4 regions of the Enterobacter sp. PL_is511 genome follow, and region 2 is predicted to be linked to each of the others. Evidence: predicted binding sites of a transcription regulator. Region 2 holds the regulator's gene; each other region holds the start of a gene.
What was found. The regulator PurR, encoded in region 2, represses purine synthesis genes. The targets are predictions, from matches to a motif close to CANGCAAACGTTTGCNTG.
Positions count from the first base shown of each region.

Region 1: a site for PurR is predicted at 1,344-1,361, ahead of pyrC (dihydroorotase). Genes of this name have one in related genera too.
Region 3: a site for PurR is predicted at 3,000-3,017, ahead of purE (5-(carboxyamino)imidazole ribonucleotide mutase). Genes of this name have one in related genera too.
Region 4: a site for PurR is predicted at 1,131-1,148, ahead of glyA (serine hydroxymethyltransferase). Genes of this name have one in related genera too.

Region 1 is NZ_JBVPGP010000024.1:876,876-881,956, forward strand. Features, by position in the region: gene dinI (DNA damage-inducible protein I) at 1-159, opposite strand, end outside; gene pyrC (dihydroorotase) at 234-1,280, opposite strand; gene AC0TN7_RS19620 (lipoprotein) at 1,407-1,967, opposite strand; gene mdtH (multidrug efflux MFS transporter MdtH) at 2,091-3,299, opposite strand; gene rimJ (ribosomal protein S5-alanine N-acetyltransferase) at 3,536-4,120, shown strand; gene AC0TN7_RS19635 (YceH family protein) at 4,130-4,780, shown strand; gene AC0TN7_RS19640 (Gfo/Idh/MocA family protein) at 4,783-5,081, shown strand, end outside.
Region 2 is NZ_JBVPGP010000024.1:1,150,731-1,155,811, reverse strand. Features, by position in the region: gene AC0TN7_RS21095 (MFS transporter) at 1-505, opposite strand, end outside; gene cydH (cytochrome bd-I oxidase subunit CydH) at 669-758, opposite strand; gene purR (HTH-type transcriptional repressor PurR) at 1,056-2,081, shown strand; gene punR (DNA-binding transcriptional activator PunR) at 2,099-3,010, opposite strand; gene punC (purine nucleoside transporter PunC) at 3,125-4,324, shown strand; gene cfa (cyclopropane fatty acyl phospholipid synthase) at 4,623-5,081, shown strand, end outside.
Region 3 is NZ_JBVPGP010000024.1:209,709-214,789, forward strand. Features, by position in the region: gene AC0TN7_RS16405 (porin) at 1-112, shown strand, start outside; gene mnmH (tRNA 2-selenouridine(34) synthase MnmH) at 201-1,271, opposite strand; gene purK (5-(carboxyamino)imidazole ribonucleotide synthase) at 1,356-2,423, opposite strand; gene purE (5-(carboxyamino)imidazole ribonucleotide mutase) at 2,420-2,929, opposite strand; gene AC0TN7_RS16425 (YdgH/BhsA/McbA-like domain containing protein) at 3,101-3,310, opposite strand; gene lpxH (UDP-2,3-diacylglucosamine diphosphatase) at 3,447-4,169, opposite strand; gene ppiB (peptidylprolyl isomerase B) at 4,173-4,667, opposite strand; gene cysS (cysteine--tRNA ligase) at 4,842-5,081, shown strand, end outside.
Region 4 is NZ_JBVPGP010000021.1:323,463-328,543, reverse strand. Features, by position in the region: gene hmpA (NO-inducible flavohemoprotein) at 1-960, opposite strand, end outside; gene glyA (serine hydroxymethyltransferase) at 1,265-2,518, shown strand; gene AC0TN7_RS10860 (DoxX family protein) at 2,573-2,995, opposite strand; gene AC0TN7_RS10855 (3-phenylpropionate MFS transporter) at 3,168-4,313, shown strand; gene csiE (stationary phase inducible protein CsiE) at 4,308-5,081, opposite strand, start outside.

The sequences.
Region 1 (5,081 bases), 270 kb from region 2:
AATGACGGAGAGGTTGTTCGCCGCGGCGTAACGCACCGTTACGGCACCCGCGTTGTCGGGAAAGGTGTTGTTAATACGGCGGGATAATTCGCCTGCCAGTGCATCAAGCGCGCCGGCAGGCAGAACAGTTGTTTTGGCTATGGTGACTTCAATACGCATAAATGCCCCCTGTGTAATATACTGTTTATTTATACAGGTATATTATCGGTTTGACAACAAGGGGCATTGATTTTTTAACGTTTTACCGTCCAGTTAACGGTTTCGCCCGCCAGGAAGGGGATCAGCGTGTCATCCGTCAGCGCAATGGACTCCTCAACGTGGCTCGCTTTACGCTCCAGTTCGATGAAGCTGTCGTTGACCGGCAGGCCGTAGAAGCGCGGGCCGTTAAGGGAGCAGAACGCTTCGAAATGTTCCAGCGCGTTCATCTCTTCAAATACGGTCGCGTAGCTGGCAAGCGCCGTTGGGGCGTTGAAGCAGCCTGCGCAGCCGCAGCTTGCCTCTTTACGGTGGCGGGCGTGAGGCGCGGAGTCGGTGCCGAGGAACGCGCGGGAGAACCCGCTGGCAACCAGCTCGCGCAGCGCCTGCTGGTGGATGTTGCGCTTGAGAATCGGCAGGCAGTACAGGTGAGGGCGCACCCCGCCCACCAGCATGTGGTTACGGTTAAACATCAGGTGCTGCGGCGTAATGGTGGCGGCGATAAGATCGTTGCCGTCGCGCACGTACTCTGCCGCGTCTTTGGTGGTGATATGCTCAAAGACCACTTTAAGCGCGGGCAGGCGCTGGCGCAGAGGCTCCATCACGGTCTCGATAAACCGGGCTTCACGGTCGAAGATGTCAATCTCGGCATGCGTGACTTCACCATGGACCAGCAGCGGCATGCCCAGTTTCTGCATGCGCTCCAGAACCGGCATGATGGCATCAATGCTGGTGACGCCGTGGCTGGAGTTGGTGGTGGCATTTGCCGGATAGAGTTTCGCCGCCGTAAATACGCCTTCGTTAAACCCACGCTCCACTTCGTTAGGGTCCAGCGAGTCGGTCAGATAGCAGGTCATCAACGGGGTAAAATCGTGTCCCGCAGGCACGGCATCCAGGATGCGCTGGCGATAGGCTATCGCGGCATCGACGGTGGTGACTGGTGGAACCAGGTTAGGCATGACAATCGCGCGGCCATAAATTTCGCTGGTATAAGGCACGACGGTTTTCAGCATATCGCCATCACGCAGATGGATATGCCAGTCGTCAGGGCGGCGGATTTTAAGAACCTGGGGTTGTGCAGTCATGGAAGCTCCGGCTTGTCAGGAATCAGTCATAAGGATGGCTGTTTTTGCCGGACACAAATCATAAGCGGAAACGTTTTCGTTTGCACACTTTTCCGTAAAAAAAAGGGCGCCGCAGCGCCCTTCAGGTTAATCGGTGAAAGGAATGATGATTTCACCCGGCTTAACCTCTATTCCTTTTGCGTATTTTTTCGCCAAGGCTTCGCCCTTGCTTTTATCTTCGCTTAAGACGTACGCGGGCTGCTGGTTGAAATAATTACGCAGCGACTGGTTGAGATAGGGCATCAGGGTTTGCAGAACCGGCGCCATCTTGTCCGGCGACACCTGCGCATCGACGACTTCCATCTCCTGGAGGAAAATCGCCCCTTTCTCTTTGTTAAAAACGGGGAGTGCCTTCAGCTTGAGCTTGATGTTGGCTTTCTGATTGCCAAACAGGGATGACATATCAAGATCCGCGTCACCGGCCAGGGTGACTTTGTTTGGCTCTTCACGTCCGATCTGGCTGGTCAGATTCGTGAGCACGATATGCGCGTCCGCCAGCCCCGGCACGCCAATGTCTTTAGAAAAATTGTTATGTTTTTCCAGCGCCTGATTAATTTCCTGTTCACTGACGGTATATTGCGTGAGCTGGTTACAGCCAACCAGCAGACCGCTGACAACTAATGCCGCGGCTAAGACAATTTTCTTCATAGTGTTCCTCAACGAAAAATCGGCGCTTCTGTCCTGTTACGCCAGTATGTCAGCGTGAATGGGCAGAAACCAGCAGAAAAAACTGAGAAGTGGGGCGGGAGGGACTCCCGCCCGAGGGAAAGGCTACGCGCCAGGCTCGAGCATGCCGCTCGCGCTGCGTTTCTGGCTGAACTGCCACCACAGGGCAAGGAGCGTCATAAAGCCCACCACGCCGAGCATCATCCACGGGAGTTCGGGCTGGTTTAACGCTTTGCCGGCATCAAACAACCAGCCGCCCCCGGCGTAACCTAATGCGCCGCCAAGCGCCAGCCCCAGCCGGCTGAAACCCATATAGCTGCCGCGCGCACGCGCATCCGCAAGGGAGGCGCTCAGCGTTTCACGGGCAGGCTCGGCGATGATCGACCCTATATAGAAGGTGCAAATCAGGGTAAACAGCTGCTGGAGAGAGTTCACCAGGCCGATCGGCATCATGCTCAGCGTCATCAGGAACAGCCCGGCCATCAGGCGATGCTCCAGACGAAAACGCCGTTCGCTCCAGCGGGCAATCGGATAAAGCAGCGTTAACGACAGGCAGGCTTCGATGGCGTACATCCATTTAACGGCAGCAGGCGTGCCAGCAATGTCGTTAACCATGATCGGCAGCATCAGCATGACCTGCACAGCCAGCATGTAATAGCCCGTCAGGGTCAGCACATAGGTGACAAAACGTTTGTCGCGCAGGACGCGGCCAAGCCCTTCCCGGACAGGTGCTTTGACTGTCGACAGTTTCCAGGCGGGCAGGAACAGGCCATTAAACAGCGCGCACAGAATAAAGAGCACCGCCCCAGCCGCGCAGACCAGACGGAAGTCATACTGCAGCAGCCAGCTTCCCAGCAGAGCGCCGACAACCGCCCCGGCGCTGTCCTGCATCATCAGAATCGAGAAGAAACGGCCGCGGTGCTGCGGGCGAATAAGCTTCACCACCAGCGCGGTGCGTGGCGGATCGAACAGCGTGCCCCCGATACCGGAGAGGAAACAGGAGAACCAGAGCAGCCAGGGCTCCTGGGCGACCGCCATTGTGGCAAAGCCTGCTGCGCGCAGCAGCATACCGGTCACGATCATCGGTTTAGCGCCAAAGCGGTCGGCAATGGCCCCGCCAAAGACGCCCAGCCCCTGCTGGACAAACTGGCGTAACCCCAGGGCAATGCCAACCATTAATGCCGCCCAGCCCATTTGATCGACAAAGCGAATCGATATCAGCGGGAAAACGACAAAAAAGCCGAGCACGACCAGCATGTTATCGACGAGCAGGAAATATTTACCCAGGCTCCTGGCCTGTGATACGCGGGACATTTTCCCTCCAGGGAAAATAAGATGGTGAGCACGCTAACATTCTGCGGTGTCGCCGCGTTTTTTCCCACCCCTGAACGCGACAATATTTTTTTATCAAAAGGGTGCTTTGATAGAGAGTTCTCATCGAAAAGTGTGAAAAGAGGGCAAAATGGTATGTCACTGTTTTCACAGACGGCGCAGGCGCAGGTATAGTAAAGCTAATGGGTAAGCAGAAGTGACGGGAAGGAGTGGTATCGATGTTTGGCTATCGCAGTAATGTGCCAAAAGTGCGTCTGACAACGGACAGGCTGGTCGTTCGTCTGGTGCATGAGCGTGATGCCTGGCGTCTGGCGGATTATTACGCCGAGAATCGCCAGTTTTTAAAACCCTGGGAACCCGTTCGGGATGAGAGCCATTGTTACCCTTCCGGCTGGCAGGCGCGCCTCAGCATGATTACGGAATTTCACAAGCAGGGCAGCGCGTTTTATTTCGCGCTGCTGGATCCTGAAGAGAAAGAGATTATCGGGATCGCCAATTTTTCAAACGTGGTGCGGGGATCGTTTCACGCCTGCTACCTTGGCTACTCCATCGGCCAGAAATGGCAGGGGCAGGGGCTGATGTACGAGGCGTTAACGGTGGCGATCCGCTATATGCAACGCACGCAGCATATCCATCGCATCATGGCGAACTATATGCCGCATAATCAGCGCAGCGGCAATTTGCTGGCGCGTTTAGGGTTCGAGAAAGAGGGTTACGCCAAAGACTATCTGCTGATAGACGGAGAGTGGCGCGACCACGTTCTGACGGCGTTAACCACCCGGGACTGGACCGCAGGTCGTTAAGGAGAAATGATGAAGTATCAGCTAAACGGTACAGAAGCGCGCGTGATTGGGTGCTTACTCGAAAAACAGGTCACCACGCCGGAGCAGTATCCGCTCTCCGTCAACGCCGTGACCATGGCCTGCAACCAGAAGACCAACCGCGAGCCGGTGATGAACCTCAGCGAGCATGAGGTTCAGGACGTGCTCGATGCATTGGTAAAACGCCACTATCTGCGCACCGTCAGCGGCTTCGGCAACCGCGTGACCAAATACGAACAGCGCTTTTGTAACTCCGAATTTGGCGACCTGAAGCTGAGCAGTGCGGAAGTGGCGGTCATCACCACGCTGCTGCTGCGCGGGGCGCAGACACCGGGGGAACTGCGCACGCGCGCTTCCCGTATGCATGAGTTCAGCGATATGCAGGAGGTCGAGCAGACCCTGGAAGGGCTGGCTTCTCGCGAAGACGGTCCATACGTGGTGCGTCTGGCGCGCGAGCCGGGCAAACGCGAAAGCCGCTATATGCATCTGTTCAGCGGTGACGTCGATGTCGCTACCGTGGAGAGCGACGCGGGAGCCTCAGCAAGCAATGACAGCCTTGCCGCGCGCGTAGAGGCGCTGGAAGACGAGGTCGCCGGGCTGAAACAGCGTCTGGATGCGTTGCTGGCACATTTAGGAGACTGACGGTGAAAAAATTACGCGTAGGCGTGGTGGGGCTGGGCGGCATCGCGCAAAAAGCCTGGCTGCCTGTTTTAGGTGCGGCGACGGACTGGACCCTGCAAGGGGCATGGTCACCCACCCGAGAAAAGGCAGAACGTATCTGCGAAACCTGGCGCATGCCGTATGCTGCCTCCCTGCAGGATCTGGCCCGCGAGTGTGATGCGGTTTTTGTGCATACCTCAACGGCAACCCACTATCAGGTGGTGAGCGAGCTGCTCAATTTGGGGGTTCACGTCTGCGTGGATAAACCGCTGGCTGAAAATGT
Region 2 (5,081 bases):
CCAGCCCGGCCGTTGCCAGGAAGGACATCCGCCAGCCGATCGCTTCCCCCAGCCAGGTTGCCGCAGGCACCCCGCCGATGTTGGCAATCGTTAGCCCCATAAACATGGTTGCTACGGCGCTGGCCTGCTTATGTTTTGGCACCACGCTGGCAGCCACGACCGATCCCAGCCCGAAGAACGCGCCGTGGTTAAGGCTGGTCAGAATACGAGACAGCATCAGCGTGGTGTAGTCCGGCGAAATGGCCGAAAGCACGTTACCCAGGGTGAAAATCGCCATCAGGAAAATCAGCGCATTGCGGCGCGCGCGGTGCGAAAGGAGAAGCGTCATCAGCGGCGCCCCCACCATCACGCCGATAGCATAGGCGCTGATTAACATCCCTGCCGCAGGGATCGAGACGTCCACGCCGCGGGCGATGACGGGCAGTAACCCCATCGGGGAGAATTCAGTGGTGCCAATCCCAAAAGCGCCAATCGCCAGGGCCAGCAGGGGAAAATTGATTTTCATGCGTCAACTCCGGATGCCGTGTCATGTGGTGACACAGAACAAAGAAGCGGAAAGCATGACATCAATCACAAAAAATGAGAAGTTAACAAAATGGCAAAAGATTTTTGCCAGAGAAGTAACAATCGGGTCGATCGGGAGGGAGAAGGCTCTCCCTCCGCGTAAATCAGTGCAGCGCAGCCGTCAGACCGGCCGCGACAATCAGAGCCAGCACAATAACGGTGGTGAACAGCGAAAACTTCAGATCGGAACTCATCAATTTTTCTCCTTTTAATCCCCCCACGAAAAGTGAGCCTGCTCATTTTTGCATAATTTACGTCAAAAATCTTCCTGGATTTAGGCTGATAAACACTTTACCTCTTCCCCTTTTCATCAAGATAGGACAAAATTCCACGCTAAATTTATTAGCGTACCGGCCATTGACCCCCTCCTGACGTCCCGTGTCGTTTTCCCGGCGTGCCGCAATTCAAGATTGCGTGATAAGGGTGAGAGAAGGCAAACGTTTACCTTCAAGTTTTTCAGGAGTTTAGGATATGGTCTGGAGTGACATTTAATGGCAACAATTAAAGACGTAGCAAAACGCGCAAACGTTTCCACTACAACCGTATCACATGTAATTAACAAAACCCGCTTCGTGGCGGAAGAGACGCGCAACGCCGTCTGGGCAGCGATCAAAGAGCTGCACTATTCGCCAAGTGCGGTTGCGCGCAGCCTCAAGGTTAATCACACCAAATCCATTGGATTGCTGGCCACTAGCAGTGAAGCGGCCTATTTTGCCGAGATCATTGAAGCGGTAGAGAAGAACTGCTTCCAGAAAGGCTATACCCTGATTCTGGGCAACGCATGGAACAGCATAGAAAAACAGCGTGCCTACCTGTCGATGATGGCGCAAAAGCGCGTTGATGGCCTGCTGGTAATGTGTTCCGAGTACCCGGAATCCGTGCTGTCGATGCTCGAAGAGTATCGCCATATTCCCATGGTGGTCATGGACTGGGGCGAAGCGCGCGCGGATTTCACTGATTCCGTTATCGATAATGCCTTTGAAGGCGGCTATATGGCCGGTCGTTATCTGATCGAACGCGGTCACCGCGAGATTGGCGTGATCCCCGGTCCGCTGGAGCGCAACACCGGCGCGGGCCGTCTGGCCGGTTTTATGAAAGCGATGGAAGAAGCGCTGATCAACGTGCCGGAAAACTGGATTGTGCAGGGCGACTTTGAGCCGGAGTCGGGCTACCGCGCAATGCAGCAGATCGTCTCCCAGCCACACCGTCCGACCGCCGTTTTCTGCGGGGGTGACATCATGGCTATGGGCGCGCTCTGCGCTGCCGACGAGCTGGGTCTGCGCGTACCGCAGGATATTTCCGTGATCGGGTATGACAACGTGCGTAACGCGCGTTTCTTCACGCCAGCGTTGACCACCATTCACCAGCCGAAAGATTCGCTGGGCGAAACGGCCTTCAATATGCTGATGGACAGGATCGTCAACAAACGTGAAGAGTCGCAGTCCATTGAAGTTCACCCGCGTCTTATCGAACGCCGTTCCGTTGCGGACGGTCCGTTCCGCGACTACCGTCGTTAATCGCTTTACGGGGCCAGCTATGCTGGCTCCCGTAACCATTCCCGGTTTAGCGTTTCGCTGTCTCCCAGATAATCCAGCAGCCAGGCCATCGCAGGCGAGACATCACTTTGCTGCCAGGTCAGGCAGCAGGCCGCATCCGGGAACGGATTCTCCAGCGTCAGCTCAACCCACTCTCCGGTATCGATGCGCGGACGCGCGAAATGAACGGGCACCATCGCGACGCACAGTCCGGCGCTGAGGCACGTCGCCGACGATTCCCAGTCAGGGGCCACCACCCGCCGCTGGTTGTCCAGAAGCCAGGTGATACGCTTCGGCAATGAACGGGAGGTATCCTCCAGCACCAGCGACGGCCAGTTGCGCAGCGTATCATCGCTGAGCGGCCCCTCCATCACCGCCAGCGGATGATCGCTTGCCACCACGCACTTCCAGCTCAGCATGCCCATATCGCGAAAGGCGTAACGTCCCCCGACCGGGATCGCCTGCGTGGCCCCGATTGCCATCTCTGCCCTGCCGTCCGCCAGCGCATCCCAGACGCCGTTGAACACCTCCTGCGAGACCCGCAGCTCGACATCTGAAAAATGACGATAGAAATCGACGATCATCTGCCGGGTACGTTCCGGCTTAACGATGTTATCCACCGCGATGGAAAGATGCCCCCGCCAGCCGTTAGCGATCTGCTGACACTGTTCGCGGGTGATCTGCATTTTTTTGATAACAGAACGCCCTTCCTTCAAAAACCACGCCCCTGCGGGCGTTAATTCCACATCACGATGGCGCCGCTCAAACAGCGGAACCGCCAGCCACTCCTCCAGCTGACGCACCGTGTAGCTGATGGCCGAAGGGACGCGGTGCAGCTCCTGCGCTGCACCGCTAAAGCTGCCGTTACGTGCAACAGCATCGACCACTTCAAGAGAATAATCTGACCACATTTTCTGCCTGCAAAAAATTTGAATGCACCCGCCAAATATTAGCGTTTCACAAGCCGCTTTGCACTCCCTACACTCTCCGCCAACGTACACCTGCCTCCTCAGGAGAATAAGAGAATGCAACCCAGGAAAGGATTTTTAGTCTGGCTCGGCGGCTTAAGCGTGCTGGGCTTTTTGGCCACCGACATGTACCTGCCCGCGTTTGCCGCGATGCAGGAAGACCTGCAAACCCCTGCGGCGGCCATCAGCGCCAGCCTGAGCCTGTTCCTTGCCGGTTTCGCTTTCGCGCAGCTGCTGTGGGGACCGCTCTCGGATCGCTTTGGTCGTAAACCGGTACTGCTGCTGGGTCTGGCCATTTTTGCCGTGGGCTGCCTGGGGATGCTGTGGGTGCGCGATGCCACCTGGCTGCTGGTGCTGCGCTTTATTCAGGCCGTGGGCGTCTGTGCTGCGGCGGTGACCTGGCAGGCGCTGGTGACCGACTACTATCCGGCTAACCGCACAAACCGTATTTTCGCCACCATTATGCCGCTGGTGGGTCTTTCCCCTGCCCTGGCTCCGCTGCTGGGCAGCTGGATCCTCGCGCACTTTGACTGGCAGGCCATTTTTGCCACGCTGTTTGCCATCACGCTGGTACTGATGCTGCCGGCGTTTGCCCTTAAGCCCGCGCATAAAAAAGAGGCGCATGCGGATGCGAAGCCGATTACCTTCACCTCCCTGCTGAGCGCCAAAGCGTATCGCGGCAATGTCCTGATTTACGCCGCCTGTTCGGCCAGCTTCTTCGCGTGGCTTACCGGCTCGCCGTTCATTCTGCACGATATGAGCTACAGCCCGGCGGCCATCGGTTTGAGCTATGTTCCGCAGACTATCGCCTTCCTGGTGGGCGGGTACGGCTGTCGCGCGGCGCTGCAAAAATGGGAAGGTCAGCAAATGCTGCCATGGCTGCTGGTGCTGTATGCGCTGAGCGTCATCGGCACCTGGGCCGTCGGGTTTATTCCGGGCGCGGGCCTGGCTGAAATTTTGATCCCCTTCTGCGTGATGGCCGTGGCGAACGGGGCGATTTACCCGATTGTTGTAGCCCAAGCGTTGCGTCCGTTCCCGCAGGCGACAGGCCGCGCCGCCGCGCTGCAAAATACCCTGCAGCTGGGTCTGTGCTTCCTGGCAAGTCTGGTGGTCTCGGCGCTGATTGCGACGCCACTGTTAACCACCACCAGCGTGATGCTGGTCACCGTTGCGCTGGCGGTGATGGGCTATCGCATGCAGGCCTCCGCGCAACGTGAGCAGGATAGCGGCGCTCAGGTGGAAACCTCGCATGCCTGATTGCGCCAGAAATCATGTTACATTTCAGTGATTAGGTTGCTAACAATTTTCTATTGAATCACCAAATTTTGAGGCCTATACTAAATTTGGTTCGATTAAATACGATAAATATTAAGTGTTAACGGGAGCCGGAGCGCTCCCGTTTTACCATGGAAGGCATTTCGGCAAGGGTTATCTCCCTTCCTCTGTTCTACGTCGGATATTAGCCTCGCGGTATTTACCGTGAGATTTCTCACAAACCAAAAAAAGCGTCTACGCTGTTTGAAGGTTCTGATCACATCAGGGTGATGGAGAAGCTATGAGTTCATCGTGTATAGAAGAAGTCAGCGTTCCGGACGATAACTGGTCCCGGATCGTCAGTGAACTGTTAGGTCGAGCAGGCATCACTATCAATGGATCATCGCCATCCGATCCTCAGGTTAAACATCCCGACTTTTTTAAACGCGTATTGCGGGAGGGATCGTTAGGCCTGGGAGAAAGCTATATGGACGGCTGGTGGGAGTGCGAACGTCTGGATACCTTTTTTGCCAGCGTGCTGCGTGCCGGTCTGGAAAACCAACTCCCACGCAATCTGAAAGACACCCTGCGTATCGCCTCTGCCCGACTGTTCAATCTGCAAAGTAAAAAACGCGCGTGGATTGTCGGCAAAGAGCATTACGATCTCGGCAATGACCTGTTCAGCCGCATGCTGGACCCGTTCATGCAGTACTCCTGCGCCTACTGGAAAGATGCGTCGACGCTTGAGGAAGCGCAGCAG
Region 3 (5,081 bases), 940 kb from region 2:
TATCAGCTTCCAGCTGGATTACGGTTTCCGCGTGGACTACGAGCACGTGTTCACCTCCAGCACCGACGACCTGGGCGACATGAACCTGGTGCGTCTGCGTTACGACTTCTAAGTCGTCTGTTCCCCGGTGGCGCTGCGCTTACCGGGGCTACAAAAGCACGCGTAGGCCGGGTAAGGCGTAGCCGCCACCCGGCTTTCTTTTAGCGACCAAGCCACTCTGCAACGTCTTCAAACGTCCCGCGATACACAATCTTCTCCGCTTTCTTCTCCAGCTGATAGCCGTACATCGGGTCGTAATAGTCGTTCAGGAGCGGTACAAGCCAGCTGAAGTGTGCGTCCGTGCTGCCAGATCGTTGCTGTTCCAGCAGCGCGGAATCTAACAGCACGGTGAATTCTGCATACCGCTGTAGCCCCAGACGGCGGCGAATGGCGAACAGGCCGTGGTGCAGGTACTCGCTGTACGCTTTCCAGCCCGCTTCTTCGCCGTAGGCAGCAGAAAAATCTGCCCACATATGGTCGAAATACTCTTCGCGCAGGCGTTCAAGACGGATCTCAAACGGATCCTCTACCACCACGATAGGCGCTTCAACCATGCGGTCACGCAGGCACTCCGGCAGGTGGTTGGAGCCAATCATCCGGCCTTCATCTTCCAGCACCCAGCGCGCGGCGTCTTTTTTCAATAGCTCAACCGCAAGGTGGTTTTCAAAGCTCGCCTGGGAAAGCTGCGGCGTGAGCGTGCGGCCAAACGACGAACCGCGATGGTGCGCCAGCCCTTCCAGATCGATGCCCTGCGCGTGCTGCTTCACCAGCAGGGTTTTACCGTTTCCGGTACAGCCGCCGATAAGCACTATCGGCTTTTGTGACTGCTCAATGGTCACCTGAATCGCCGTCTGGCGCAGGGCTTTATAGCCGCCGCGGATCAGCGGGTAGTCGATGCCCGCCTCTTTAAGCCAGGCCTGCGAGATATGCGAGCGCTGGCCGCCGCGCGCGCAGCAGAGAAAGCCCTCAGGATGGGCAAGGCTGGCTTCACGCCAGGCGTTAATACGTGTCTCACGCGTCTCGCCGTTCACCAGACTATGGCCAAGCGCCAGCGCGGCCTCGGGGCCCTGGCGTTTATAGCAGGTGCCGACGGCGGCGCGTTCGTCGTCATTCATCAACGGCAGGTTAATGGCGGCGGGCATCGCACCCTGGGCAAATTCAATCGGCGCGCGAACGTCGATTAAAGGGGTATCAGACGCGAGGATCGCGCGATAGTCCGTTCCATCGTTCATGGTTATTCCAGAAGAAAACTCAGCAGCAATGGGCGGGGATTGTACGCCGGGGAAGGGGAAGGTCAACTCCCCGGCGCAGATGTCTTACTTGAGCTTTGACTGTGCCCAGACGATACCGCTCGCATATTCCGGCGGCAGGAGAGGGATCATGGCTTCCAGGGTGGCGCTCAGGCGGCCCGTGTCGCTGTCGTTCAGGTTCAGGTGACCGACCTTACGACCCGCGCGAACCTCTTTGTCATACCAGTGCAGATGCACCAGCGGCAGCTTCAGCCAGTCGTAGTTCAGATCGGTGCCGATCAGGTTGATCATCACCGACGGGCTGTCCACCACCGGCTGCGGCAGCGGCAGGTCGGTGATCGCGCGCAGGTGCAGTTCGAACTGGCTGATGGACGCGCCGTTTTGCGTCCAGTGGCCGCTGTTGTGCACGCGCGGTGCAAGTTCGTTGATCAGCAGACCGGACGGGGTGATAAAGCACTCCATCGCCATGACGCCCACATATCCGAGTTCGTGCATGATGGCAGAAAGCATCTCTTCTGCCTGCGCCTGCTGCTCAGCATTGGCGTGCGGGAAGGCGACGCTGGTGCGCAGAATACCGTCCTGATGCAGGTTATGCGTCAGCGGATAAAAGACGGTATGTCCGTCGTGCCCGCGTGCGCCAACCAGTGACACTTCACCGCTAAAGTTGATGCCCTGCTCAACGATGCATTCGCCGTAGCAGTCGTCCGGCAGCTCGGCAGTGTCGTCTGCGCGCAGACGCCACTGGCCACGGCCGTCGTAGCCGCCCACGCGGCGCTTCACGATGGCCAGCTCGCCCAGCATCGCGAAAACATCATTCCACTCGCTTTTATCGGACAGGAGCTGCCACGGCGCGGTCGGCAGGCCGAGCTTGTCGAACAGCTGCTTTTGCGTCAGACGGTCGGCAATGATCGGGAACACGTCGCGGTTTACGAAGGCGTTATGACGCGCCAGTTCGCGGGTCAGCGCGGTTTCCGGCCAGCGTTCGATCTCGGCGGTGATCACGCTCTGGTGGAACGGTACGGCTTCAGGTTCAGCGTCCAGCCCGACGGGCCAGACGGCAATACCCAGCGGCTCACCGGCCTGACGCAGCATGCGGCCTAACTGGCCGTTACCGAGGACGCAAACCTGCTTCATGCCGCACCCCGCGGGTCCGGATTGTCCAGCACTTCGTCGGTCTGGGCTTTACGCCACGCCGCCAGACGCTGATGTAACGCTTTATCGTGCGTCGCCAGGATCTGCGCGGCCAACAGGGCAGCGTTCGCCGCACCCGCTTTGCCAATCGCCAGCGTGCCGACAGGAATACCGCGCGGCATCTGGACGATGGAGTAGAGGCTATCCACACCGCTTAACGCGGCGCTTTGTACCGGGACGCCCAGAACCGGCACCAGGGTTTTGGCGGCAATCATGCCCGGCAGGTGTGCTGCGCCGCCCGCACCGGCAATGATCACCTCATAACCGTTCTCTTCGGCGCTTTCGGCGAAGCTGAACAGTTTGTCCGGTGTACGGTGCGCGGAGACCACTTCGACGTGGTGCGGAACATTCAGGATTTCAAAGATTTCGGCGGCGAACTGCATGGTAGCCCAGTCGCTTTTGGACCCCATCACGATGGCGACACGCGCCGGATTATTGCGGGAAGACATGCGTCTTAAAACTCCTGTGGTGCGAAACACACTGCTTTCGAGGGCACAGAGAATAGCATGTTATACGGGCAAGGAAAACGGTTGCGCGGTTAAATCTTGAGCCGTTGTTGCCATCAATTCATAACAAAACAGACCGCATTCTGGCGGTCTGTTTTTGTCGAAGGGCAATCATTATTTCGTCAGTTCTGCGGTCATATACACGCGGTTGTCGACCTTCGCGCTGGTGATTTTGTAAGACGCGCCCTGTTCAGCAGCCTGTGCAGCAATTTTCGCTTCTGCGCGGTCAAGGGTTGAACCGGTTGCGCTGACGCTCTGCGCGAAAGCGCCGAAGGAAGCCAGGGAAAGAGCGGTAACTGCAACGAAAGTTTTGATGGATTTCATGGTCGTATTCCTTAAGTAATTTATCTTGGATAGGGCGTGATGCCCTGATGTGATAAATAATAGGCCGACCACGGGCTGATTAAAATCGAAACAATTTGCCAATATTGTTCAAAAAAATAGAATGAGCTGTAAGGGGTTAAAACGGAAAAGCGATCAGCTCCACGCCCTGTGGCGTGACTTTGACCATGGATCCTTCTGAGTGCCATGCACCCAACACCACGCGATGGGCCGGTTCGCCGTTGGCTATAAGGGAATGCACGTCAGGACGATGAGTATGCCCGTGGATCAACCACTGAACGCCATGTTTTTCCATCACGTTGACCACCGCTTGAGGATTAACGTCCATGATGGTCATGGATTTGCTGCTGTTGGCGGCTTTACTGCCCGCGCGCATTCTGGCGGCGATGCGGTTGCGGATAAACAGCGGCAGGGCGAGGAACAGCGTTTGGATCCACGGGGTGTGGACTTTGGCGCGAAACGCCAGGTAGCCGGTATCGTCGGTGCAGAGCGTGTCGCCGTGCATGATCAGCACCTTGCGGCCGTAGAGGTCGAGCACCTGCTCTTCCGGCAGCAGCGTCATGCCGCTTTCGCGGGCGTAGCGCTTGCCGATCAGGAAATCACGGTTGCCGTGAATGAAATAGCAGGGGACGCCGGAATCCACCAGCGCTTTAATGGCCGAAGCCATTTCACGGTGCAGCGGGTTAGGGTCATCGTCGCCAATCCAGGCTTCAAAGAGGTCGCCCAGGATGTACAGCGCATCGGCGCTTTTCGCTTCACCGCGTAAAAAACGCAGAAAACCGGCGGTTATCGCCGGTTCTTCTGTTTGCAGATGAAGATCCGCAATAAAGAGTATCGCCACGAATTACTCGCTGACGGTCACGCTTGTAATCACAACGTCTTCTTTAGGAACGTCCTGGTGCATACCGCTGCGGCCAGTAGAGACGGCTTTGATCTTGTCAACCACGTCCATACCTTCAACCACTTCTGCGAATACGCAGTAGCCCCAACCCTGCAGGCTTTCGCCGGAGAAGTTCAGGAAGTCGTTGTCAGCCACGTTAATGAAGAACTGCGCGGTTGCAGAGTGAGGTGCCTGAGTACGCGCCATCGCCAGCGTGCCGCGGGTGTTTTTCAGGCCGTTGTTCGCTTCGTTTTTGATCGCTTCTTTAGTGGCTTTCTGGTTCATGCCAGGTTCGAAACCGCCGCCCTGGATCATAAAACCGTTGATCACGCGGTGGAAAATGGTGTTGTTGTAGAAACCTTCGCGGCAGTAGTCCAGGAAGTTTTTAACTGTTTCAGGCGCTTTGTCATCAAAGGTTTTGATTACGATATCGCCATGATTAGTGTGGAAAGTAACCATTTTTGCATCCTGTTCCGTTATTGTGGTACGTCGACCCGCGTTCGGGTCATCTATAGGGGCTTGTTATAGCATAACCACAGGATGCGATCACCTTGCATTGTGTGCTGCTTCGGGTTTGAATTACGGGTAGAATAGCCGGTTTTCAACCACACACGTGTTTACATGGAATCTTCGATGTTAAAAATCTTTAATACAATGGCGCGCCAAAAAGAGGAATTTAAACCTATCCATGCCGGGGAAGTCGGCATGTACGTGTGTGGTATTACGGTTTACGATCTCTGTCACATTGGCCATGGCCGTACCTTTGTCGCCTTCGACGTGGTGTCACGCTACCTGCGTTTTCTGGGCTATACCCTGAAATACGTGCGCAACATCACCGACATCGACGACAAAATCATCAAGCGCGCTAATGAG
Region 4 (5,081 bases), on a different contig from region 2:
CGCGGTGAAGCGCGGCAGGGACGCCCCGAGCGTTTTCACCTCCTCCGCAAAGGCGTGTACGTCGCCGTTCTCGGCGGCATGGAACCAGTTAACCTGCGCGCCGTGGCGAGATTTTGCCAGCGTATCGAGCATCGCCAGCATTGGCGTTTGGCCGACGCCCGCAGAGATCAGCGTGACCGGTGTATTAGTGTCAACGTCCATAAAGAAGTCGCCCGCCGGCGCGGCCAGATGGACCACGTCGCCCACGTTCGCTTCGTTGTGCAGCCAGCTGGAAACCTGACCGCCGTCCTCACGCTTCACCGCAATGCGGTAGCCTTTGCCGTTTGGCTTGCGGGTAAGAGAATACTGACGGATCTCCTGATGCGGGAAGCCTTCAGGCTTCAGCCACACGCCCAGATACTGGCCAGGCTGGTAATCGACCACCGGCTGTCCGTCCACCGGCTCAAACTCAAAGCTGGTAATCAATGCGCTGCGCGGGGTTTTCTCGACGATGCGGAACGCCCGCGTGCCTTCCCAGCCGCCGTTCTTGCTGGCGTTTTCGCTGTAGATCTGTGCTTCACGGTTGATAAACACGTTTGCCAGCACGCCGTAAGCTTTACCCCACGCGTCCAGCACCTCCTGGCCCGGGCTGAACATCTCGTCCAGCGTCGCCAGCAGGTGGCCACCCACAATGTTGTACTGCTCGGGTTGGATCTGGAAGCTGGTATGTTTCTGCGCAATCTTTTCTACCGCAGGCAGCAGTGCAGCCAGGTTTTCAATATTGCTGGCATAGGCCGCGATGGCGTTGAACAGCGCTTCACGCTGATCGCCGTTACGCTGGTTGCTCATGTTGAATATCTCTTTGAGCTCCGGGTTGTGCGTGAACATGCGATCATAGAAATGGGCGGTGAGTTTAGGGCCGGTTTCCACCAGCAGAGGAATGGTGGCTTTTACGGTAGCGATGGTTTGAGCGTCGAGCATGAGCGCGTCCTTCTGATGTCACTTTAATGATGTATTTTAAATACATCTTATAAAAAATACCCCTGCGTTGTAAATGGTTCTTTGCAAGATGAAAAATATGCATCACAAACCTGAAAAGAAATCCGCTGGAAAGGGCGAGAGCTTTATTCCTCAAACCCTTGCGTGGCGGGTAGGAAAACGTTTGCGTAAAATCGTTTGTCAAGACCTGTTATCACAGAACTAATCAGTTATACTGTTGCCCGTCGTCCAACAGGACTGCCTTTTCAGGCCAAAATTTACTTGTTAGCTGAGTCAGGAGATGCGGATGTTAAAGCGTGAAATGAACATTGCCGATTATGATGCCGAACTGTGGCAGGCTATGGAGCAGGAAAAAGTACGTCAGGAAGAGCACATCGAACTGATCGCCTCCGAAAACTACACCAGCCCGCGCGTCATGCAGGCGCAGGGTTCTCAGCTGACCAACAAATATGCTGAAGGTTACCCGGGCAAACGCTATTACGGCGGTTGCGAGTACGTTGATATCGTTGAGCAGTTGGCTATCGATCGTGCGAAAGAACTTTTTGGCGCTGACTATGCAAACGTCCAGCCGCACTCTGGCTCTCAGGCTAACTTCGCGGTCTACACCGCGCTGCTGCAGCCGGGCGATACCGTTCTGGGTATGAACCTGGCGCAGGGCGGCCACCTGACTCACGGCTCCCCGGTTAACTTCTCCGGCAAACTGTACAACATCATCCCTTACGGTATCGATGAGTCCGGTAAAATTGACTACGAAGACATGGCGAAGCAGGCTAAAGAGCACAAACCGAAGATGATCATCGGTGGCTTCTCTGCTTACTCCGGTATCGTTGACTGGGCAAAAATGCGTGAAATTGCAGACAGCATCGGTGCTTACCTGTTCGTTGATATGGCGCACGTTGCGGGTCTGATCGCCGCAGGCGTTTACCCGAACCCGGTTCCACACGCTCACGTTGTGACCACCACCACCCACAAAACCCTGGCGGGTCCACGCGGTGGCCTGATCCTGGCGAAAGGCGGTGACGAAGAGCTGTACAAAAAACTGAACTCCGCGGTGTTCCCAAGCGCGCAGGGCGGCCCACTGATGCACGTTATCGCGGCAAAAGCGGTCGCGCTGAAAGAAGCGATGGAGCCTGAGTTCAAGGTTTATCAGCAGCAGGTTGCTAAGAACGCCAAAGCGATGGTGGAAGTGTTCCTGAACCGTGGCTACAAAGTGGTATCCGGCGGTACTGAAAACCACCTGTTCCTGCTGGATCTGGTTGATAAGAACCTGACCGGTAAAGAAGCTGATGCTGCCCTGGGCCGCGCCAACATCACCGTGAACAAAAACAGCGTGCCAAACGATCCGAAGAGCCCGTTCGTGACCTCCGGTATCCGTATCGGTTCTCCGGCCGTGACTCGCCGCGGCTTCAAAGAAGCAGAAGTGAAAGAGCTGGCTGGCTGGATGTGTGACGTTCTGGACAACATCAATGACGAAGCGGTTATCGAGCGCGTCAAAGGTAAAGTTCTGGATATCTGCGCACGCTTCCCGGTTTACGCATAATTCCTCTGCTTTGCAGAAATAAAAAAGGCCGCGCATGCGGCCTTTTTTTATGGCTTAACGCCGGTCCAGGGAGATGGCGCCAGGTCCGACAATCGCCAGCAAAATAAAGGCGCCAGCAATACTGACGTTCTTGTAGAAATTAATCATATTCGGTACGACCGCATCGCCGGTCATATCCCAGTAGTGATGCCCAATCACCGCCGTTCCGAGGGTATAGAACACAAACAGTACCGCGAGAGGACGGGTAAAAAAGCCCAGTACGATCAGAATGGCGGCAGGCACTTCCATCACCACCGCAATAATGGCCGCCAGCATGGGCATCGGCGTTCCCAGCGAGGTCATGTATTGTACGGTGCCGCTAAACCCCGTCAGTTTTGGATAACCAAAGATAATAAACAGCACGACAAGTGCGATGCGGCCGATCAACAGCAGCAGGTGACGCGACTGACCGAAATCGAGATAACGTAGTGAGTTCATGGCAGAAAACCTCTGCAAGTGGAGTAATTTAAACGTAATACATATTTCCATTCCCTGCCATAAGCCAGGCGACTGCACAAGATGTTAATTTTTCGTTAATTTATAGCAGGCTATCTACTTGCTTAATTTTTATATTCTCGCCAGACTATGGCCTCGATTTCGGGAGGGATTCATGGTCTTGCATTCCACGCGCTGGCTGGCGCTCAGTTATTTCACCTATTTCTTTAGCTACGGTATTTTTCTGCCCTTCTGGAGTGTCTGGCTCAAGGGTATCGGCCTGACGCCCGAGACCATCGGCGTCCTGCTGGGGGCCGGGCTGGTGGCGCGTTTCCTCGGCAGCCTGCTGATTGCCCCGCGCGTCAGCGATCCCTCCTTACTGATCAAGGCCGTGCGCATTCTTGCTCTGCTGACCCTGGTCTTTGTGGCCTGCTTCTGGGTCAGCCACCAGTTTGCCTGGCTGATGGTGGTGATGGTCGGCTTTAACCTGTTCTTCTCACCGCTGGTGCCGCTGACGGATGCCCTGGCGAACACCTGGCAAAAGCAGATCACCATGGATTACGGTCGCGTGCGCCTGTGGGGCTCTATCGCCTTTGTGATTGGCTCGGCGCTGGTGGGCAAACTGGTCAGCCTGTACGATTACCGCGCCATTCTTGCCCTGCTGAGCATCGGCATTGCCTCGATGCTGCTGGGCATGCTGCTGCGACCGTCGGTGATGCCGCAAGGTGAAAGCCGCCATCAGGAGAGCGCTGGCTGGCCCGCCTGGCGGAGCCTGGTCGCACAAAGCTGGCGTTTTCTGGCGTGTGTGTGTCTCCTTCAGGGGGCGCATGCGGCGTATTATGGCTTCAGCGCCATCTACTGGCAGGGGGCAGGGTATTCCGCTTCCGCCGTGGGCTATCTATGGTCGCTGGGCGTGGTGGCCGAAGTCATTATCTTTGCCCTGAGCAAAAAACTGTTCCGTCGCTTTGGCGCGCGTGACCTGCTGCTGCTTTCCGCCGTGTGTGGGGTGGCGCGCTGGGGGATTATGGGCTGGACGACCGATCTGCCGTGGCTGATTGTGGCGCAAATACTTCACTGCGGCACCTTTACCGTGTGCCATCTGGCAGCCATGCGCTATATCGCTGCGCGCGAGGGCGGGGACGTGATTCGCCTGCAGGCCGTCTATTCGGCAGTGGCAATGGGGGGCAGTATCGCGATCATGACGGTGTTTGCGGGATTCCTCTATCAGCATCTGGGGCACGGCGTCTTCTGGGTGATGGCGCTGGTCGCCTTGCCCGCCATCGTTGTTCGCCCTAAAGTGGCCGCCCGCGCGTCGCTATGATTCCAGCATGGCGCGAATATGTTCTTGCTGCTGCGCGTTCAGTGTCTCAACGGCATGAATCAACGGCGGCGAGAACAGCGGCAGGGCCGTAGGGTAGGGGGTGATAACCAGCGCGGCTTCGCGCGGCGCCCCCTCTTTCTGAAAGGCCTGCAGCGTCAGGTAGCGAATGTTGAGCGGCAGCAGCGTCAGCTCGCGAAGCTGCTGTTCAATCCGCTCCTCGCTGGCTTTATCGTCTCCCGTCAGCAGGATCACCTGTTTTTCATGCAGGTCAGTCTCCTGCATCAGCCAGGCACCAAAAATCACCGCCACGAGGCTCATCTCTTCATCGGAAAAACGTAGCCCAAATTCCGCTTCCAGCTCAAACAGCGCCTCTTTCGTGGTGCGTAACAGTCGGGGATAAAGGCGGTGGATCTCCTCCGGCAGGTTATTGTCGATGCCGATCTCAAACAGCGAACGGTCCAGCGCCTGAGCCAGATGGATATACAGCTGATCGGTCAGCCCTTGTTCATCGCTGAAGTTCATCCCGGTCTGGGAACGAAAGCGGGCCACCATGCGCACGATGGCCCGACGTAGACGCTGATCCTGCTGGTGCTTATCAAGCACCGGATCGGGCGTGCGGAGCATCATAAACAGCAGCGCCAGAAACAGCTGTTCATCCCCGTGGGCACCCTGCGGGACGCGCCGTCTCCAGTGGCGCACGATCTCCTGGGCCGTAAAATACTCCCCTCTCGACTGGGTCCAGCTGCGCTGAACGTGGGAAAACTGCGG